Regions from separate parts of the Streptomyces sp. NPDC051662 genome, predicted to be linked through region 3. Evidence: riboswitches for the same ligand, from Rfam matches in the RefSeq annotation. Region 3 holds a riboswitch; each other region holds the start of a gene.
What was found. A riboswitch is a leader RNA that binds a small molecule or an ion and turns the genes downstream of it on or off. The one in region 3 is predicted to bind cobalamin.
Positions count from the first base shown of each region.

Region 1: linked by a shared signal. The riboswitch ahead of AB0M67_RS26645 (ribonucleoside-diphosphate reductase subunit alpha) and the one ahead of AB0M67_RS02950 (cobalamin biosynthesis protein) in region 3 are both predicted to bind cobalamin.
Region 2: linked by a shared signal. The riboswitch ahead of AB0M67_RS26040 (CbtB domain-containing protein) and the one ahead of AB0M67_RS02950 (cobalamin biosynthesis protein) in region 3 are both predicted to bind cobalamin.
Region 4: linked by a shared signal. The riboswitch ahead of cobN (cobaltochelatase subunit CobN) and the one ahead of AB0M67_RS02950 (cobalamin biosynthesis protein) in region 3 are both predicted to bind cobalamin.

Region 1 is NZ_JBFAZD010000017.1:74,599-79,504, forward strand. Features, by position in the region: gene AB0M67_RS26645 (ribonucleoside-diphosphate reductase subunit alpha) at 1-2,256, opposite strand, end outside; cobalamin riboswitch at 2,408-2,550, opposite strand; gene mctP (monocarboxylate uptake permease MctP) at 2,677-4,311, opposite strand; gene AB0M67_RS26655 (DUF3311 domain-containing protein) at 4,308-4,565, opposite strand; gene AB0M67_RS26660 (GntR family transcriptional regulator) at 4,710-4,906, opposite strand, start outside.
Region 2 is NZ_JBFAZD010000016.1:168,688-173,593, forward strand. Features, by position in the region: gene AB0M67_RS26015 (hypothetical protein) at 1-33, shown strand, start outside; gene AB0M67_RS26020 (TetR/AcrR family transcriptional regulator) at 110-772, opposite strand; gene AB0M67_RS26025 (NAD(P)H-binding protein) at 866-1,291, shown strand; gene AB0M67_RS26030 (NAD(P)H-binding protein) at 1,291-1,500, shown strand; gene AB0M67_RS26035 (CbtA family protein) at 1,619-2,434, opposite strand; gene AB0M67_RS26040 (CbtB domain-containing protein) at 2,456-2,689, opposite strand; cobalamin riboswitch at 2,730-2,898, opposite strand; gene AB0M67_RS26045 (histidine phosphatase family protein) at 3,015-3,704, shown strand; gene AB0M67_RS26050 (SpoIIE family protein phosphatase) at 3,829-4,906, shown strand, end outside.
Region 3 is NZ_JBFAZD010000002.1:53,854-58,759, forward strand. Features, by position in the region: gene AB0M67_RS02940 (inorganic phosphate transporter) at 21-1,304, shown strand; gene AB0M67_RS02945 (hypothetical protein) at 1,336-1,563, shown strand; cobalamin riboswitch at 1,765-1,897, shown strand; gene AB0M67_RS02950 (cobalamin biosynthesis protein) at 1,933-2,991, shown strand; gene AB0M67_RS02955 (cobyric acid synthase) at 2,988-4,586, shown strand; gene AB0M67_RS02960 (putative cobaltochelatase) at 4,615-4,906, shown strand, end outside.
Region 4 is NZ_JBFAZD010000016.1:152,688-157,593, forward strand. Features, by position in the region: gene cobN (cobaltochelatase subunit CobN) at 1-2,534, opposite strand, end outside; cobalamin riboswitch at 2,568-2,722, opposite strand; gene cobG (precorrin-3B synthase) at 2,832-4,307, shown strand; gene AB0M67_RS25980 (precorrin-8X methylmutase) at 4,304-4,906, shown strand, end outside.

The sequences.
Region 1 (4,906 bases), on a different contig from region 3:
CGCCGGGCGCGAGCGCAGGTAGTACGTCGTCTTGAGGCCCTTCTTCCAGGCGTACGCGTACATCGAGCTGAGCTTCCCGATGGTCGGCGTCTCCAGGAACAGGTTCAGCGACTGGCTCTGGTCGAGGAACGGCGTACGGGCCGCCGCCATGTCGATCAGACCGCGCTGCGGGATCTCCCACGCCGTACGGAACAGCTCACGCACCTCCGCCGGGATCCAGTCGAAGCCCGCCACCGAGCCACTCGACTCGCGCAGCGCCTCGCGCGTCTGCGCGTCCCAGACGCCGAGCCGCTTCAACTCGTCCACCAGGTACGAGTTGACCTGGAGGAACTCCCCGGAGAGCGTCTCGCGCTTGAAGAGGTTGGAGACCTGCGGCTCGATGCACTCGTAGACGCCCGCGATCGAGGCGATCGTCGCCGTCGGGGCGATCGCGAGGAGCAGGGAGTTCCGCATACCGCTCGTGGCGATCCGGGCGCGCAGCGCGTCCCAGCGCTCCGGCCAGTTCAGCTCCACGTCGTAGTGGTCGGGGTGCAGCACCCCGCGCGCGGCGCGCGTCTCGGACCAGGCGGGGAGCGGGCCGTTGCGTTCGGCGAGCGCGCAGGACGCCTCGTACGCGGCGAGCATGATCCGCTCGGCGATCTTCGTGGAGAGGGCCGCGGCCTCGGCGGAGTCGAAGGGCAGCCGCTTCTTGAAGAAGACGTCCTGGAGGCCCATCGCGCCCAGGCCCACCGGGCGCCACTTCGCGTTGGAGGCGCCGGCCTGCTCGGTCGGGTAGAAGTTGATGTCCACGACCCGGTCGAGGAAGGTCACGGCCGTACGGACGGTCTCGTCCAGCCGCTCCCAGTCGAGGTCGCCCGAGGCCAGTACGAACGAACCGAGGTTGATGGAACCGAGGTTGCAGACGGCGGTCTCCCCGTCGTCCGTCACCTCCAGGATCTCCGTGCAGAGATTGGACGAGTGGACGACGCGGCCGGGCTCGGCGGTCTGGTTCGCCGTACGGTTCGAGGCGTCCTTGAAGGTCATCCAGCCGTTGCCGGTCTGGGCGAGGGTACGCATCATCCGGCCGTAGAGCTCGCGGGCCGGGATCGTCCTGCGCGCCAGGCCGGCGGCCTCCGCCTCGCGGTACCGCGTGTCGAACGCGTCGCCCCACAGGTCGACCAGCTCCGGCACATCGACGGGGGAGAACAGGGACCAGACGCCGTCCGACTCGACCCGGCGCATGAACTCGTCCGGGATCCAGTGCGCGAGATTCAGATTGTGCGTACGGCGCGCGTCCTCGCCGGTGTTGTCGCGCAGCTCCAGGAACTCCTCCAGATCCGCGTGCCAGGTCTCCAGATACACACAGGCCGCGCCCTTGCGCCGGCCGCCCTGGTTGACGGCGGCGACCGAGGAGTCGAGGGTGCGCAGGAACGGGACGATGCCGTTGGAGTGTCCGTTGGTGCCCCGGATCAGTGAACCGCGCGAACGGATACGGGAGTACGAGAGGCCGATGCCGCCCGCGTGCTTCGAGAGCCGCGCCACCTGGTGGTACCGGTCGTAGATCGAGTCCAGTTCGTCCAGCGGGGAGTCCAGCAGGTAGCAGGAGGACATCTGCGGGTGGCGCGTACCGGAGTTGAAGAGGGTGGGGGAGGAGGGGAGGTAGTCCAGCCGGCTCATCAGCCGGTAGAGCGCGGCGACTTCGTCGAGCGCGCGGAGGCTCTCGTCCTCGGCCAGTCCGGCGGCCACGCGCAGCATGAAGTGCTGCGGGGTCTCGATGACCTGGCGGGTGATCGGATGGCGGAGCAGATAGCGGCTGTAGAGGGTCCGCAGCCCGAAGTAGCCGAAGAGGTCGTCGGCTTCCTGGTCGATGAGCGCGTCGAGGGAGTCGGCGTGCAGCGTGACGAAGGCGGCCGTACGGTCCGCGATCAGGCCCTCGCGGTGGCCGACGGCGACCGACGCGGAGAACGCCACGGCGCCCTGGCCCGCGGCCTCGTCGGCGATGGTGCGGGTCAGCAGCCTGGCCGCGAGCCGGGAGTAGGCGGGGTCCTCGGAGATGAGCCCCGCGGCCGACTCGGTGGCGAGCTCGCGCAGCTCGGCCTCGTCCGACCGGGCGTTACGGCCGCGCAGCGCCGCGGCGGCGACTCTTCCGGGGTCGGTGTCGGGCAGATCGGCGGTCAGGTCCGTCAGGGTCCGCAGCAGTGCGGTCCCGGGTCCGTCGGCCGCCCGCGCGGCGGCCTCGGAGATGCCTGAAGCCGGATCGGCTGGCGCGATGGTCACGTGGTGCTCTCCCTCGCTCGGCTCTGGACCGTCGGGAGGGGAGCGGGCTGTTTCTCGCGGTACGGACCGTACGACCCGGATCCGGGCGGCACGGCGTACGGCGCCCACCGGCCCATCCACGAGGCCCGGACGTCTCGGCGTCCGATTCGGTCGAACCGGACGCACTGTCGGCAGGTGTTCGGACTCGTGGGTATGGCAAAGCACACCACATCACACCGTTGCGGGACAGTTCCGGATTCGCACCGGATTCCCCTGCGTCGACAGCGAGGTCGAGCATACATGTGGGGGCTGGCTCGGGAACCACCCCCCAGATGTTGTGTCGTGCGTCATTACGTTCGGGCCCGCGCGGACAGCGAAAAGGCCGCCGGATCCCTGTCTTTCCCAGGGATCCGACGGCCCGTCGAGCCGGGCGCCGGCCGTTCAGTGGCCGCCGGGGCCGCCCGATGTCGCTGCCGGGAGCTCGGCCTTCACGCCCGGGTCGCCCGCGTCCGCCGTGTAGTCGGACGGGCTCGTCTCGTCCGTGCCCTCCGGAGCCTTGGCCGCGCGCAGGACGAAGGTGAGCGCCACCGTCACCACCAGGTTGAGCACGAACGCGGTGAGGCCGATGTAGCCGATCTCACCCAGCCCGGGGATCTCCTTGGAGGAGCCGCCGAAGTGCGCCTGGGTCGGGCTGGCCACGCCGTACGCCGCGGCCGTGCCGTAGACCATGCCGACCGCCCAGCCCGCGAGCAGCGCCCAGCGGTGGAACCAGCGGGTGAAGAGACCGCCGACCAGCGCCGGCATCGTCTGGAGGATCCAGATCCCGCCCAGCAGCTGGAAGTTGATCGCGACGGTCTTGTCCATGGTCAGGACGAAGGCCAGCGCGCCCACCTTCACCAGCAGCGAGACCAGCTTCGAGACCTTGGTCTCCTGCGCGGGGGTCGCGTCCGGCTTGATGAAGTCCTTGTAGATATTGCGGGTGAAGAGATTCGCCGCGGCGATCGACATGATCGCGGCCGGCACCAGCGCGCCGATGCCGATGGCCGCGAAGGCCACCCCCGCGAACCAGTCGGGGAACATCGTCTCGAAGAGCTGCGGGATCGCCAGCTGTCCGTTCTCCACCTTGACTCCGGCGGCGATCGCCATGAAGCCGAGCAGCGCGAGCAGGCCCAGCATCAGTGAGTACAGCGGCAGGATCGTGGTGTTGCGCCGGATCACCTCGCGGCTGCGGCTGGAGAGCGTCGCCGTGATGGAGTGCGGATACATGAAGAGCGCGAGCGCGGAACCGAGCGCCAGCGTGGCATAGCCCCAATGCCCGGCCTCGCCCGGCGCCAGGGCGCCGCGTGGCTGGCCGGTCGCCGGGTTGGTCTGCGCGAAGGCGTCGCCCGCCTTGGCGAAGATGTCGTCGAACCCGCCCAGTTTGATGGGGATGTAGATGATCGCCACGACGATCACGATGTAGATCAGCGTGTCCTTGACGAAGGCGATCAGCGCGGGCGCCCGCAGCCCCGACGAGTAGGTGTACGCGGCGAGCACACCGAAGGCGATCAGCAGCGGCAGGTCCTTGATGAACCAGTGGGTGTTCTCGCCGCCGCCGACGCCCATCACGTCCAGCACCGCCTGGATACCGACGAGTTGGAGCGCGATGTACGGCATCGTGGCCAGGATGCCGGTGACGGCGACCGCCAGCGACAGGCCCTTCGATCCGAACCGGCCCCGCACGAAGTCCGAGGTGGTCACGTATCCGTGCTTGTGCGACACCGACCAGAGCCGGGGCAGGAAGGTGAAGATCAGCGGGTAGACCAGGATCGTGTAGGGCACGGCGAAGAAGCCGGCCGCGCCCGCCGCGTAGATCGCCGCCGGTACGGCCACGAAGGTGTACGCCGTATAGAGGTCGCCGCCGAGCAGGAACCAGGTGACCCAGGTGCCGAACGACCGTCCGCCGAGGCCCCATTCGTCGAGGCTGTTCTCATTGGCGGCCTTGCGCCAGCGAGCCGCCAGGAACCCCATGACGGTAACGGCCACGAAGAAGAAGATGAAGACGGCGAGTGCGACGCCGTTCACGCCGTCCTTCATTTCGACGCACCTCCCTCGCGGGAGCGCTGGTCACGCTTCCACAGCTGGTAGGCGGTCATCGTGAGCACCGCCGAGACCGGGACCCAGAGCATCTGGTACCAGTAGAAGAAGGGGATGCCGATGAATGTCGGCTCGATCTTCGCGTAGGACCCGACCCAGAGCATCGCCACGAAGGGCGCGAGGAGGCAGAGAGCGATGATCACCCGCGCCGGGGTGACCGTGGGGGGCGGTTTCTCTTCCGGAACTTCTGACACCGCGGCTCCGTTCCCTCGTTGATCGCCTGTGGTAATGAGCAGGAAATCTAAGCGAAGGCGCTGGTCAGCGTAAGCCCCTGTCCGAATGTCGTTACATCAACGGTATGCGAACAGGGGTGCGCGGGCGGTCGCCGGCGGCGGCCGTCAGTGGGCCGGGCGCTTCAGCCTGGCCACGAACTTGTAGCGGTCGCCGCGGTAGACGGACCGTACCCACTCCACCGGTTCACCGGCCGCGTCCAGTGAGTGCCGCGAGAGCATCAGCATCGGCAGCCCGACATCCGTACCGAGCAGCCCGGCCTCGCGCGGGGTGGCCAGCGAGGTCTCGATGGTCTCCTCGGCCT
Region 2 (4,906 bases), on a different contig from region 3:
TGCGCGGGCGACCGGCGCCGCTCCGAGCGATGAGCCCGGAGACGGGCTGAGCCGAAGCCCCCCTGAGCCGAAGCCCCGCCGAGCCGGATCACGGGCCCGGCGGCGCGGATCACCGGCCCGGCGGGGCGATGCCCGTAAGCAGCGCCCGTACGGTCTCCCGCGCGAAATCCGCCTCGCTCTCCGGGCGCAGAACGCCCTCCGGTGGTTCCGGGGCGAAGAACAGGCCCAGAAAGGCCCGGTGGAAGCAGGCGCCGACGAGAAGCAGCGCCGCCGCGTCCGGGTCGATGTCCGGGGAGACCCGGCCCAGCTCCTGTTCCGCGGCGAGATACGCGGCCACGGACCGGCTCACCTCGTGCGGCCCCGAGCCGTCGAGTCCGAGCCGTTCGCGATGGGCCACGAGCAGGTCGGGGCTGGCGAAGAGGGACGCCGCCATCGGGAACGTACCCCGGTAGAAGAGCACCCCCACCCGGGCCACCTCCTCCAGATGATCCGCCACCTCCCCCTCGCCCACGCGCCCGGGCAGCCGCGCCAGCGCGTCCGTGAAGCGCGGCGCGCGCTCGTGCAGAACGCTGACGAAGATCTCCTCCTTGTCGCGGAAGTGCTTGTAGAGCGCGGCTTCCGAGCAGCCCGCCTCCCTCGCGATCTCCTTCGTCGTCGTGCGCGTCAGCCCCACGGTGCCCATCAGCCGCGCGGCGGCGTCGAGGATGCGCGAGCGCGTGAGGGCGCCGCCGGTCAGGGGCGGCGCGGCGGCTTCTCGGTGCGTACCGGTCATGTCGTACCCGTCATGCCCACCAGCCTACTTTGACAAGTGGGTGAGCGCTCACCCACCATGGCTGGTAAGCGTTCACTCACCCCTGGAGGGGTCATGAAAATCGCTGTGCTGGGAGCCACGGGAGGCGTCGGACGGCAGATCGTCCGCCACGCCCTCGCGGACGGACACAAGGTTTCGGCCGCGGTACGGGACCCGGCCAAGCTGAGGACGGAACACGAGGGCCTGACGGTCGTACGCGCCGACGCCCTCGACGCGGCCTCCCTGACCGAGGTCGTCGACGGGGCCGACGCGGTGCTCTCCGGGATGGGCCAGGCCGGCCGGCACGACCCGCTCAAGCCCGCCTCCACCTCGGCGCGGGCGGCGACCGAGGCGATGGCCGCGACCGGCGCCCGGCGGATCGTCGTGGTGAGCGCGGCGCCGCTGAACCGCTCGGGTCCGGTCAGCCGTGGCTCGCGCGCCGGGTCCTGCTGCCCGGGATGTGGCTGGCGCTCAAAGAGCTGTACACGGATCTCGAACTGATGGAGACGATCCTGCGCGAGAGCGGGCTCGACTGGACGTCGGTACGGCCGCCCCGGCTGACGGACGCCGACGGCAAGGGCACCTACCGCCACGCCGTGGAGGCGGGCCCGGCCGCCAACGCGATCGCCCGCGCGGACGTGGCCCGCGCCATGCTGGACTTCGTCACGGACCGGTCGACGTTCGGGCACGCGGTCGGCGTCAGCGACTGACGGGCGACCGGAGACCGGCCGACGGTCCCCTGACAGGAAACCGGGACCGGCCCGCGCTTCGTGAGCGCGGGCCGGTCCCGGTTCCGTTCCCCGTTCCGTTTCCGTTCCCGGTCCCGGTTCAGCCGGCGGTACGTACCGGTGCGGCAGTGCTGTCGGCCGCCACCGCGGCGGCCTGCCGCCTCGGCCGGAGGGCCCGCTCCGCCAGCGCCCCGAAGATCAGCCCGAAGGCTGTCCAGAGCAGCGCCTGTACGGCGATCGACGCCAGCCGGAATTCCCAGAGCAGGGCGGCCGGGAACGTGGCCGGAATGGCATCGGTGTTGGCGGGCAGGACCAGACAGGCCACCACCACGGCGACGACATAACCGCCACCGGCGGCGACCGCCGCGTTCCAGTTGCCCAGACGCGGCGCGAGCCTTCTCCCCGCGATGACCGCGACAACCGCCAGCAACACGCTCAACACGATCATCAGGAAGAACAGCGTGGTGCGCTTGCCGATGGTGTCCGGGTCGCCGACCGCGGGCGGGTTCGCCGGATACTTCAGGAACGGCACCAGATAGACGGTGGCGAAGGCGGCCCCGGCGAGCAGCGCCGCGGTCACCCTCGGACCGAACCGGCCGATCCTGCCCAGACAGCCGGCGAAGACCAGCGAGGCGATCCCGCCCAGGGCCACCCCGTACACGAGGACGCCGGTGGCCAGCCCGAAGGTCGACTGCACCGGCCGGCTGACCAGTTCTTCCTCCTCTTCTTCCGCGCCCTGCTGGGTGGCTTCCCCGCCGTGCTGATGCGCGGACGCGGAGTGGGCCTCCTCCTGCGCGATGGAGGCCCGTACCGAGGGCTCACCCGCCACATAGGCCAGCGCGAACGCGCAGAGTCCGGCGAGGACGCCCGCGATCATGCCGCGGACGAGGAGGGTTCTGACGGTGGAGGCATGCATGCGCGTGATCTCCGTCGGTCGTCAGTGGCAGGGGAAGCCGAGGAGATGACGGCCGTCGTGGACCCACTCGTGCACGTCCGCACCGGAGAACACCGACGTGGCGCCCTGCTCCGCGCCGACGAAATAGAGCAGCACCAGCATCAGGGTGCCGACGAACACGGCCCAGGGCAGCACCGCGCGGAGCGGAAGGGGGGTGACAGCGGTGCCGGCGGCACCGGTGGATGCAGCGGCCGGGGGCGCTATGGACTGCGCCATGACACAACCTCCTTGGGGAACTCGCGTCCCGTTCAGTGGAGCTCGAACGACGGCATCCGGGTCTGACTCACCGGGACCCCCGCCGCGCTGATACGCGACCGGCGCCCGGCTTACAGTGGCGCGACCGTGCCGGATTCCCACCGGACTTCCGTTCCGCCGTCGTTATTTCGACGTGAAGGTACCGCGATCCCGGGGACCGGCCAAGAGGACCTTTTCCCGGAACGTGCCGGAACACGGCCGGAACCCGGCGGGAACACGGCCAGAACCTGCGGAAACACGGCCGGAACCCGGCCGGACCGAGCCAGAACCAAGGAGCGAGGACCGTATGACCACCCGGCTCATGCTCATCTCACCGGCCATGAACCCGGCCCTGCGGGAGGCCCGCTTCCCCCACGCCGAGGAGCCGGCCGACGGCGGGCTGGACGCCCTCGGGCTGCGGCAGGCCGAAGCCGTACGGGAGACCTTCCCCGTCACCACCACATACGTCTCCCCCTCCCCCCGCTGCCGGCGCACCGCCGAGGCCCTCGGCCTGGACGCGAAGCCGCTGCCCGCCCTCGCACCCTGCGCCATGGGCGGCTGGCAGGGCAGGACCCTCGACGAGGTGGCCGCCGCGGAACCGCACGCGCTGGCCTCCTGGCTGTCGGACCCCGCGTCCGCCCCGCACGGCGGCGAATCCCTGCTGACGCTGCTCGCCCGCGCCGCCCACTGGCTCGACGCGCTGGGCGGCGACACTCATGGCGACGGCACCTCTGACGACAGCACCCCTGGCGACAGCACCTCTGACGACGGCACACCGCGCGACCGCACCCCGCGCGGCGGCGGCACGGCGGGGGGCCGCGTCATAGCCGTCGCCGAGCCGGACATCATCCGCGCCTGCGCGGTCCACGCCTTGGGCGCAACTCCCGCGGCCTTCTGGCGGATTGACGTACGCCCCCTGACCGCCACCGAACTCAGCGGGCGGGCCGGCCGCTGGAACCTGCTCAGCGGCCGACCGCTCCACAGCGCCACCCCCTGAGGCTGTCGCCATAGCCCCCGGCGCTCCCCGGCGCTCCCCGGCGCCCCCGGCACTCTCCGGCGGCGCCCACGCCCGTTCGCCTTGTGAAGACAGCCGGTGTAGATGTAGGTACATGGCCGGACATATGGGTCGATCCTGGGCTCGGGCCCTGGCTGCCCGCTCCGGCCGACGCCCACGGAGTCGGTGGCGTCGTCCGTCGTGGCTGAACGTCCGCACGCTCGCCGGGCAGGTCTTCATCCTGCAACTGGTGATCGTGCTGCTGCTCATCGGGTCCTCGCTGATCTCGCTCCTCCTGGTGTCCAGGCGCGACACCGAACAAGAGGCACGCAACCGCTGCGTCTCCGTCGCCACCGCGTTCGCGAACTCCCCCGGAATCGCGCCCGCCCTGCGGGCACCCGACCCCTCCGCGATCCTCCAGCCACGGGCGGAGGCGGTACGCAAAGCCTCCAGCGTCGACTTCGTCGTCGTACTGAACACGAAGGGGATCCGGCTCACCCACCCCAATCCCGCGCGCATCGGGGAGCACTTCATCGGCACCATCGGGCCGTCGCTGAAGGGCCGCACCATCACCGAGACCGTCCCGGGGACCCTCGGTCCCTCCGTACGGGCGGTGACCCCCGTCAAGGACGCGAGCGGAAAGGTGATCGGCCTCGTATCGGCCGGGATCACCATCGAGAAGGTGAACAGTCTCGCCAACCGCGAGATCCCGATCGTCCTGGGCGCCGCCGCCGCCTCGCTCGCCCTCGCCACCGGCGGCACGGCGCTGGTGAGCGGCCGGCTGCGGCGTCAGACCCATGGGCTGGAGCCCGTCGAGATCGCCCGTATGTACGAGCATCACGACGCGGTCCTCCATGTCGTACGCGAAGGGGTGCTCATCGTCGACGGCGACGGCCGGCTGGTACTCGCCAACGACGAGGCGCGCCGTCTCCTCGACCTGCCCCCGCACCCGGAGGGCCGCCCCGTCACCGAACTCGGTCTGGACTCCCGGATGGCCGAGCTGCTGGCCTCGGGACGCCGTGCCACCGACGAGGTGCTGGCGACAGGAGAGCGGCTGATCGCGGTGAACAACCGCTCCACGGACCGTGACGGAGGCCCGCCCGGCAGCGTGGCGACGCTCCGCGACTCCACCGAGCTGCGCGCGCTCACGGGCCGGGCGGAAGTGGCGCAGAAGCGCCTCAAGCTCCTGTACGACGCGGGCGTGG
Region 3 (4,906 bases):
ATTGCCTGGGTCCTGGGTCAATGGAACACATCACGCTGCTGCTCGCGATCGTGATCGTGACGGCTCTCGTGTTCGATTTCACGAACGGCTTCCACGACACCGCGAACGCGATGGCGACCACCATCTCGACCGGGGCCCTCAAGCCCAAGGTCGCGGTGGGCATGTCCGCCGTCCTGAATCTCGTCGGCGCGTTCCTGTCCGTGGAGGTCGCCAAGACGATCTCCGGCGGACTCATCAACGAACAGGGCATCAGAACGGAAGTGATCTTCGCGGCGCTCGTCGGCGCCATCCTGTGGAATCTCTTCACCTGGCTGCTCGGCCTGCCGTCGAGCTCCTCCCACGCGCTCTTCGGCGGTCTGATCGGCGCCACGCTGATGTCGGTCGGCGCCTCCGGGGTCAACGGCGGCGTCGTCATCACCAAGGTGCTGATCCCCGCGCTCGCCGCGCCGGTCGTCGCCGGTCTCGCGGCGCTGCTCGCGACGAGGCTGACGTACCGCATCGGGCGCCGTACGGACGACAAGGCGACCGCCAAGGGCTACCGCGCCGGGCAGATCGCCTCCGCCGGGCTCGTCTCGCTCGCCCACGGCACCAACGACGCGCAGAAGACCATGGGTGTCATCACCCTCGCGCTCGTCACCGGCGGCGTCCTCGCCCCCGGCTCCAACCCCCCGATGTGGGTCATCGTCTCCGCGGGACTGGCGATCGCGCTCGGTACGTATCTCGGCGGCTGGCGCATCATCCGCACCATGGGCACCGGCCTCACCGATCTCCGTCCGCAGCAGGGCTTCGCCGCCCAGACCAGTGCCGCGACCGTCATCCTGGCCTCCTCGCACCTGGGCTTCTCGCTCTCCACCACCCAGTCGTGCTCCGGCGCCGTGATGGGCGCGGGCCTCGGCCGCAAGGGCGGTGTGGTCCGCTGGTCGACCGCGACCCGGATGTTCATCGCCTGGGGGCTGACGCTGCCCGCCGCGGGCCTGGTCGCCGCCGGGGCCGAGTTCCTCACCGGCCAGGGCACCTGGGGCATCGCGGTCGTCGCCGTCCTGCTCGTCGGGATCTCCGGGGCGATCTGGCTCGCCTCGCGCCGCCGCCCCGTCGACCACACCAATGTCAACGAGAGCGGGGCCGGAGCCGCCGGCGCGACGGAGGACGCCGGGACCGGCGAGCCCGCGGGCGTCGTCACCAGCGCCATCGCGGCCGTCACCCCGCCGCCCACGGCCGCTGCCGCGCAGGAACTGTCGACCACCATCCCGGCCCCGGGCCCCCCGGACCCCGCGGGCGAGCCCGCGCGAACCGCCACGGTGTAAGTACCGCCACGGTGTAAGGAAGAGAAACCGCATGAACATCGACTGGGCAGCACTCGGTTCCGTCTTCGGGGTCAGTCTCGTGGCCACCGTCGCCCTCGTGGGCCTGTTCACCCTCGGCATCGTGGGCCTCGCCAAGCAGGAGTCGGCGAGCACGCGGGGCGCGACGGGCTCCGTGGCGCTGGCCCGTACGGGCGCGTACACCTGCTTCGCGCTCTGCGTGGCGGCCGTCGCGTACGGGATCTATCTGATCGTCGCCTGACCGGCGACCGGTGACCGGGCGACCGGAACACCCGGACCACCACACCCCCGGCCGGCCCGGGCGCGTCCGTCACGCGCCCGGGCCGGCTCCGTGCCGCCCACGGGACGGGCGTGCCGTGTGGGGCTCGGCACACTGTCCCGTCGCTGGTCAGGGATGAGTTGACGGGTGTTCGCGGGGCGTGGTGGACTTCCGGGGCCATTGAGGTCCTGTCCGGTAGGAGAGGGCCCAGGCGACGGCAGAAGAGGAAGCCGGTGCGAATCCGGCGCGGTCCCGCCACTGTCACTGCGAGCCCCGTCTCCAGGAGCCAGGAACTCTCGCCGCCGCATCACGTCGAGCCGGGGCGCGGACCCTGAGTGAGGACATTTCGCCATGCCTGGCCGCCGTTCGGCCGTCGTGCGCGGCCGGGGTCCGGCCGCCGAGCGTGATTTCGCCTACGGCGCCGCCGTGGGTCTCCTGGGCGACCGGTTGTTCGGCGATCCGCGCCGGGGCCATCCCGTCGCCGCGTTCGGCCGGGCGGCGAAGGCCGTCGAGCGGACGCTGTGGCGCGACCACCGGGGCTGGGGCGCGCTGCACACCGCGGTCTGCGCCGGAGGAGCCGCCGGGATCGCGGCGCTGGCCGCCCGGGGCGTACGGGACCACCGCACCGCCTCCGTGGCACTGACCGCCGCCGCCACCTGGGCCGTGGTCGGCGGCACTTCACTGGGGCGGGAGGCACGGGCCATCGGCGCGGCGCTCGCCGCCGGGGACGTCGAACGGGCCAGGGAGCGGCTGCCTCATCTGTGCGGCCGTGACCCGCAGGCGCTGGACGGACAGCAGATCGCGCGGGCCGTCGTGGAGTCGGTCGCGGAGAACACCTCCGACGCCGTCGTGGGCGCGCTGGTGTGGGGGGCGGTGGCGGGGGTGCCGGGGCTCGCCGGGTTCCGGGCCGTGAACACGCTGGACGCGATGGTGGGTCATCTCTCGCCCCGTTACCGCCGGTTCGGCTGGGCCTCGGCCCGGCTCGACGATGCCGTGGGATGGCCGGGCGCCCGGCTGACCGCCGTACTCGCCGGGGCGCTGGCCGGCGGAGTCGACGGCGATCCGCGCGCGGCCCTGCGGGCGGTACGGCGGGACGCCGGCAGGCATCCGAGTCCCAACGCGGGCCCGGTGGAGGCGTCGTTCGCCGGCGCGCTGGGCGTACGGCTGGGCGGGACACTCGCGTACGGCGGACGGGTGGAGCACCGGCCCGTACTGAACGGCGAGGGGCGGCCGGTCGAGGTCGCGGACATCGAGCGGGCCGTACGGCTGTCGCGCCGGGTGACCGGGGCCGCCCTCGCGGTCTGTGTGGCGGGCCGGTTCGGATTCGGCGCGATACGCCGTACGCCAGGCGCGATACGCCGTACGACAAGCGCGGGCCGTACGACAAGCGCGGGAAAGGGACGTGGATGAGCCGGGGCGGGCGCGGCGGGGGGCTGCTGATAGCCGGCACGACCTCCGACGCGGGCAAGAGCGTGGTCACGGCGGGGATCTGCCGCTGGCTGGTGCGCCGTGGGGTGAAGGTCGCGCCCTTCAAGGGGCAGAACATGTCGCTGAACTCGTTCGTGACCCGCGAGGGCGCGGAGATCGGACGGGCCCAGGCGATGCAGGCGCAGGCCGCCCGGGTCGAGCCGACGGCGCTGATGAACCCGGTCCTGCTGAAGCCCGGCGGTGACCGCACCAGCCAAGTGGTGCTGATGGGGCGGCCGGTGGGGGAGATGAGCGCCCGGGGTTACTTCGGGTCCGGGCCCTCGGCGGAGCCGCGACCGGGCGAGGCGTCCGCCGGAAGGACCCCGCACGGGCGGGAAGCCCTGCTCGGTCCCGTCCTGGAGTGTCTGGAGCGGCTGCGCGGCACCTACGACGCCGTGATCTGCGAAGGGGCGGGCAGTCCCGCGGAGATCAATCTGCGCCGTACCGACATCGTGAACATGGGCATCGCGCGGGCCGCGCGGCTGCCGGTGGTGGTGGTCGGGGACATCGACCGGGGCGGCGTCTTCGCCTCGTTCTTCGGGACGACCGCGCTGCTGTCCCCCGAGGACCAGGGGCTGATCGCGGGCTATCTGGTCAATAAGTTCCGGGGCGATGTCTCGCTGCTCGAACCGGGTCTTGAGATGCTCCGCGGGCTCACCGGGCGGTCCACCTTCGGCGTACTGCCGTTCCGGCACGGTCTGGGCATCGACGAGGAGGACGGGCTGCGCGTCTCGATGCGCGGCGCCGTACGCGAGTCGCCCGCGGCTCCCCCGTACGGCGAGGACGTGCTGCGGGTCGCGGTCTGCGCCGTACCGCTGATGTCGAACTTCACCGATGTGGACGCGCTGGCGGCGGAGCCGGGGGTCGTCGTGCGGTTCGTGGACCGGCCGGAGGAGCTGGCCGACGCCGATCTCGTGGTGGTGCCCGGCACACGCGGCACGGTCAAGGCGCTGGCGTGGCTGCGCGAGCGCGGGCTCGCCGACGCGCTCGCCCGGCGGGCCGCCGAGGGGCGTCCCGTGCTGGGGATCTGCGGCGGCTATCAGATCCTGGGCGAGCACATCGACGACGAGGTGGAGTCCCGGGCGGGCGCGGTGCCCGGCCTCGGACTGCTGCCCGTACGGGTGCGGTTCGCCCGCGAGAAGACCCTCGCCCGACCGGTGGGCCTGGCCCTCGGTGAGGCGGTGGAGGGGTACGAGATCCATCACGGCGTCGCGGAGGTACGGGGAGGCGACACCTTTGTCTCCGACGCGGACGGGCGCGCGCTGGACGGCTGCCGGGTGGGGGCCGTCACGGGCACGCACTGGCACGGGGCGCTGGAGAGCGACGCGTTCCGGAGGCGGTTCCTGACGGAGGTGGCGCGGACGGCGGGCCGGCGTTTCGTCCCCGCGCCCGGCACGAGCTTCGGCGCGCTGCGGGAAGAACAGCTCGATCTGCTCGGTGACCTCATCGAGGAGCACGCGGACACGGACGCGCTGATGCGCCTGATCGAGGAGGGCGCGCCCGAGGGGCTGCCCTTCATTCCGCCGGGAGCGCCATGACGACCATCTTCGAAGGAGCGATCAGCATATGAGCACCCCTTTTCCGTTCACCGCTGTGGTGGGGATGGACGATCTGCGGCTCGCCCTGTTGCTCAACGCGGTGAGCCCCGCCGTCGGCGGTGTGCTCGTCCGCGGTGAGAAGGGGACGGCCAAGTCCACGGCCGTACGCGCCCTTTCCGCGCTGCTGCCGGAGGTGCCGGTCGTCGCCGGCTGCCGGTTCAGCTGCGATCCCGTCGCACCCGATCAGCGGTGCCCGGACGGGCCGCACGGGACGGCGCCGGGTACGGCCAGGCCCGCCCGGATGGTCGAGCTGCCCGTGG
Region 4 (4,906 bases), on a different contig from region 3:
TGGCCGGTCTCCCAGGCGAGCCTGCTCGGTACGGCCTTGGGGTCGACGGAGTAGAAGTTGCGGCCGGTCGGCAGGACATTGACCAGGCCGCGCAGCGGGGATCCGGACGGGCCCGCCGGTACGAATCCGCCGCTCAGGGCGTGCACCACATGCTCGATCTCGTCGACGGTGCCCGCGAGGCGCGGTACGACCTCGCGCGCCGCGAAGTCGAGGATCGCCGCGACGCCCTCGGGGAGGCCGGCGGCCACGCCCGCCACCGCGGCCGGGTCCCAGCCGGCGTCCTCCATCGCCCGGACGAGCGCGCGGGCCCGCTCCTCCGTCTCGTCGGCGTCGGTACGGGTGGCGGCCGACTCGTCGAGCCCGAGGGCCTCGCGCAGACCGGGCAGGGAGGCCGTACCGCCCCAGATCTGCCGGGCGCGCAGGATCGCCAGGACCAGATTGACGCGCGCCTCGCCGGCCGGCGCGCCGCCGAGCACATGCAGACCGTCGCGGATCTGCGCGTCCTTGACCTCGCAGAGCCAGCCGTCGACATGGAGCAGGAAGTCGTCGAACCCGTCGTCGTCCGGCCGGTCTTCGAGCCCCAGGTCGTGGTCGAGCTTGGCCGCCTGGATCAGCGTCCAGATCTGGGCGCGGATCGCGGGCAGTTTCGCCGGGTCCATGGACGAGATCGCGGCGTACTCGTCGAGCAGCTGCTCAAGGCGCGCGATATCGCCGTACGACTCGGCGCGCGCCATCGGCGGTACGAGATGGTCCACCAGCGTGGCGTGTACGCGCCGCTTGGCCTGCGTACCCTCGCCCGGGTCATTGACCAGGAACGGATAGATCAGCGGCAGATCACCGAGCGCGGCATCGGGGGCGCAGGCCGCCGACATCCCCGCGTTCTTGCCGGGCAGCCACTCCAGATTGCCGTGCTTGCCGAGGTGGATCATCGCGTCGGCGCCGAAGCCGCCGTCCTCGCGGTCGGCCTGGATCCAGCGGTACGCGGCCAAGTAGTGGTGCGAGGGCGGCAGATCGGGGTCGTGGTAGATCGCGATGGGGTTCTCGCCGAAGCCGCGCGGCGGCTGGATGAGGATCAGCAGATTGCCGCGCCGCAGGGCGGCGAGCACGATGTCGCCGTCCGGGTCCCCGCCGGAGGCGGCCCGGCTGCGGTCCAGGAACATCTCGCCGGGCGGCGGTCCCCAGTGCCGCTCCACCGACTCGCGCAGTTCGGCGGGGAGTTGGCCGTACCACCGCCGGTAGTCGGCAGCCGGGATACGGACCGGGTTACGGGCGAGCTGCTCCTCGGTCAGCCACTCCTGGTCATGGCCACCGGCCTCGATGAGGGCGTGGATCAGCTCGTCGCCGTCGCCCGAGGCCAGTCCGGGGACGGGCTCTGAGCCGAAGTCGTAGCCCTCCTGGATCAGTCGGCGCAGCAGGGTCACCGCGCTGGCGGGGGTGTCGAGACCGACCGCGTTGCCGATACGGGAGTGCTTGGTCGGGTACGCGGAGAGCACCAGCGCGACGCGCTTGTCGGCGTTCGTGACATACCGCAGCCTGGCGTGGCGTACGGCGATCCCGGCCACTCGGGCGGCCCGCTCGGGGTCGGCGATGTAGACCGGCAGACCGTCAGGGTCCAGCTCCTTGAAGGAGAACGGGACGGTGATGAGGCGGCCGTCGAACTCCGGCACCGCGACCTGCGAGGCGGCGTCCAGCGGGGACAGCCCCTCGTCGCTCTCGGCCCAGGTGGCGCGGCTGCCGGTGAGGCAGAGGGCCTGGAGGATCGGTACGTCGAGCGCGGCGAGGGCGCCCGCGTCCCACGCCTCGTCGTCGCCGCCGGCCGACGCCTCGGCGGGCTTGGTGCCGCCGGCGGCGAGCACGGTGGTGACGATCGCGTCGGCCTCGCGCAGCGCGGCCAGCAGCTCCGGCTCGGGCGCGCGCAGGGACGAGACGAAGATCGGCAGGGGCCGGGCGTCCGCGTCCTCGATCGCCGAGCACAGCGTGTCCACGAAGGCGGTGTTGCCGCTCATGTGGTGCGCGCGGTAGTAGAGGACGGCGACGGTCGGGGCCAACTCCCCCACGCTGTGTCCGGGACGGCCGAAGCGGGGCGGCCTGACGCGCCGGTCGAGCCGGCCCCAGGTGGGCGCGGCGGCGGGCGGCTCGAAGCCGTGGCCGGTCAGCAGGACCGTGTCGGAGAGGAACCGCGCGAGCTGGTCCAGATTGGCCGGACCGCCGTGCGCGAGATAGGCGTGCGCCTCGGCCGCGATACCGATGGGGACGGTCGACGCCTCCATCAGCTGGGCGTCGGGTGCCTGTTCACCGGTGAGGACCACGACCGGCCGGTCGCCCGCGAGCAGCAGATCGATCCCGTCCTGCCAGGCGCGCAGCCCGCCGAGGAGGCGTACGACCACGAGGTCGGCGCCCTCCAGCAGCGAGGGCAGTTCGTCGAGCGCGAGCCGGGCGGGGTTGGCGAAGCGGTACGGGACGGGCCCGCCCGCCGCGTTCGCCGCGCGGGCGCTCAGCAGATCGGTGTCGGACGTCGACAGGAGCAGAAGCATGCGGCGTCTGGCCTTCCTCGGGGTCCGCGCCCCGGGCGAGGTGTGGAGGACGGCGGGAGTTCCTGGCTCGTCCGGCTGCTGCCGGACTCACAGTGGCGGGACCGCGCCGGGTTCGCACCGGGCTTCCTCCCCATGACGCCGTCGCTGGCGTTGACGGGCCTGGGCAGGCCGTCGTCTGCATAGTAAGTGCTGAGGTCACGGGCGGGGGAGGGCGCCCGGAACCCGGGCCGGTACAGGGGGTGGTACGGAGCGGCGGCGGCCGGACGGCGGGACGGGAGCGGGTGTGGGTACGTGGGTATGCTCGCCGCCATGCCGCCCACCTCGCCAACACCCGTGAACCGGGACGAAGCGCCCCCGCGGGCCGCCGTACGGGAGTCCGTACGGGCCCCTCTGCGGGAGCGCGGCGACGCCTGCCCGGGCGCGCTGCGGCTGCACACCGCGGACGACGGACGGCTGGCCCGGTTGCGGCTGCCCGCCGGGCTTCTGACGGCCCGTCAGGCGGAGGCGCTGGCGGACGCGGCGGAGCGGCTCGGCGACGGACATCTGGACCTCACCTCCCGGGGCAATGTGCAGCTGCGCGGCCTGGACGGAAGCCGTGGCACGGAACTGGCCGGGCTGCTGCACGAGGCCGGACTGCTGCCTTCGGAGACACACGAGCGGGTACGGAACATCGTCGCGTCACCGCTGGCCGGGCTGGACGAACTGCCGTCCGCGGACGTCCAGTCGTGGGCGCGCGAGCTGGACGGACTGCTCTGTGCGAGCGTGCGGGCCGCGGCCCTCTCCGGGCGGTTTCTCTTCGCGCTGGACGACGGACGCGGCGATGTGGCGGCTCTCGGCGCCGATGTGACGTTGCTCGCACACCGGGACGGCTCGGTTTCCGTACGGACCGGGGCAAACCGGTCGGGTCCCCGTGTGGCCCCCGAGGACGCCCCGCGCGCGGCCCTGTTGGCGGCGGAGACGTTCCTCACGCTGGCGGAGGCGAGCGGCTCGGGGGCCTGGCGGGTACGGGAACTGCCCGCCGAGGACGGCCGGGGGCTGGACGCGGCGGTACGGGCGGCGCTGGCGGACGCCGGGATCGCGACGGAGTACGCGACGGAGGCGCCCGCGCGGGACATGAACGCGCCCGCGCGGGACATGGAACCGGAACCGGAAGGGGAGCCTCCTACTCCTGGTTCCGTACGGTCGCCCGACGGGACCGTGGCGCTCTCCGTCCACGCGCGCCTCGGCCGGTTGAGCGTGGCGCGGTGGCGGCTGCTCGCGGCGGAGGCGAACGGACCGCTGCGGGTGACCCCGTGGCGCGGAGTGATCGTGCCGGGGGTGGCCCCGGCCGCGGCCGGCGATGCCCTGGACCGGCTCCGTACGGCCGGGCTGATCACCGACCCCGACTCCCCCTGGTACGGGGTCGGCGCCTGCACCGGCAGGCCCGGCTGCGCGAAGGCGCTGGCGGACGTACGGTCCGACGCGGCGGCGGCCGTGTCCCATGCCGGGTCCCCGGGCTCGGGCGGACTGCCCGTGTACTGGTCGGGGTGCGCGCGCCGCTGCGGCCATCCGCAGGGCCGCTGGGTGGATGTGGTCGCGAAGGGCGAGGGCCGCTACGACATCTCCGTACAGAAACAGGTTCACGTACAGAAACAGGCACAGGTACGGGGAGATGTCCCGAACGCCACCACCACAGGACCGGAACCGGAACCGGAACCGGAACGGAAACCGGAACCGGCACCGGAACTCGCCGACGCGGTTGCGGCGGCACGCACGACCCCATTGACGAGATGAGCGAGAAGACCACGGTGTCCACAGTGCCCAGAGGGTTCGAGTACGAGAAGGACGGCGCGGCGATATACCGCCAGTCCTTCGCCACGATCCGCGCCGAGGCGGATCTCAGCGGGCTGCCGGCCGAGGTCTCGCAGGTCGCGGTGCGGATGATCCACGCCTGCGGCATGGTCGACCTGGTGCGTGACCTCGCCTTCAGCCCCGGGGTGGTGATCCGCGCCCGCGAGGCGCTGCGCGCGGGAGCGCCCGTGCTGTGCGATGTGGCCATGGTCGCCAGCGGGGTCACCCGCAAGCGGCTGCCCGCGGACAACGAGGTCGTCTGCACCCTCTCCGATCCGTCGGTGCCCGCCCTCGCCGCCGAGCTGGGGACGACCCGCAGCGCCGCCGCGCTGGAGCTGTGGCGGAACCGGATGGAGGGCGCGGTGGTGGCCGTCGGCAACGCGCCGACCGCTCTCTTCCGGCTGCTGGAGATGATCGAGGACGGCGCCCCGCGCCCGGCGGCGGTCATCGGCGTGCCGGTCGGCTTCATCGGCGCGGCCGAGTCCAAGGACGCGCTCGCCGGACACTTCTCCGGCCTGGAACACCTGGTCGTACGGGGACGG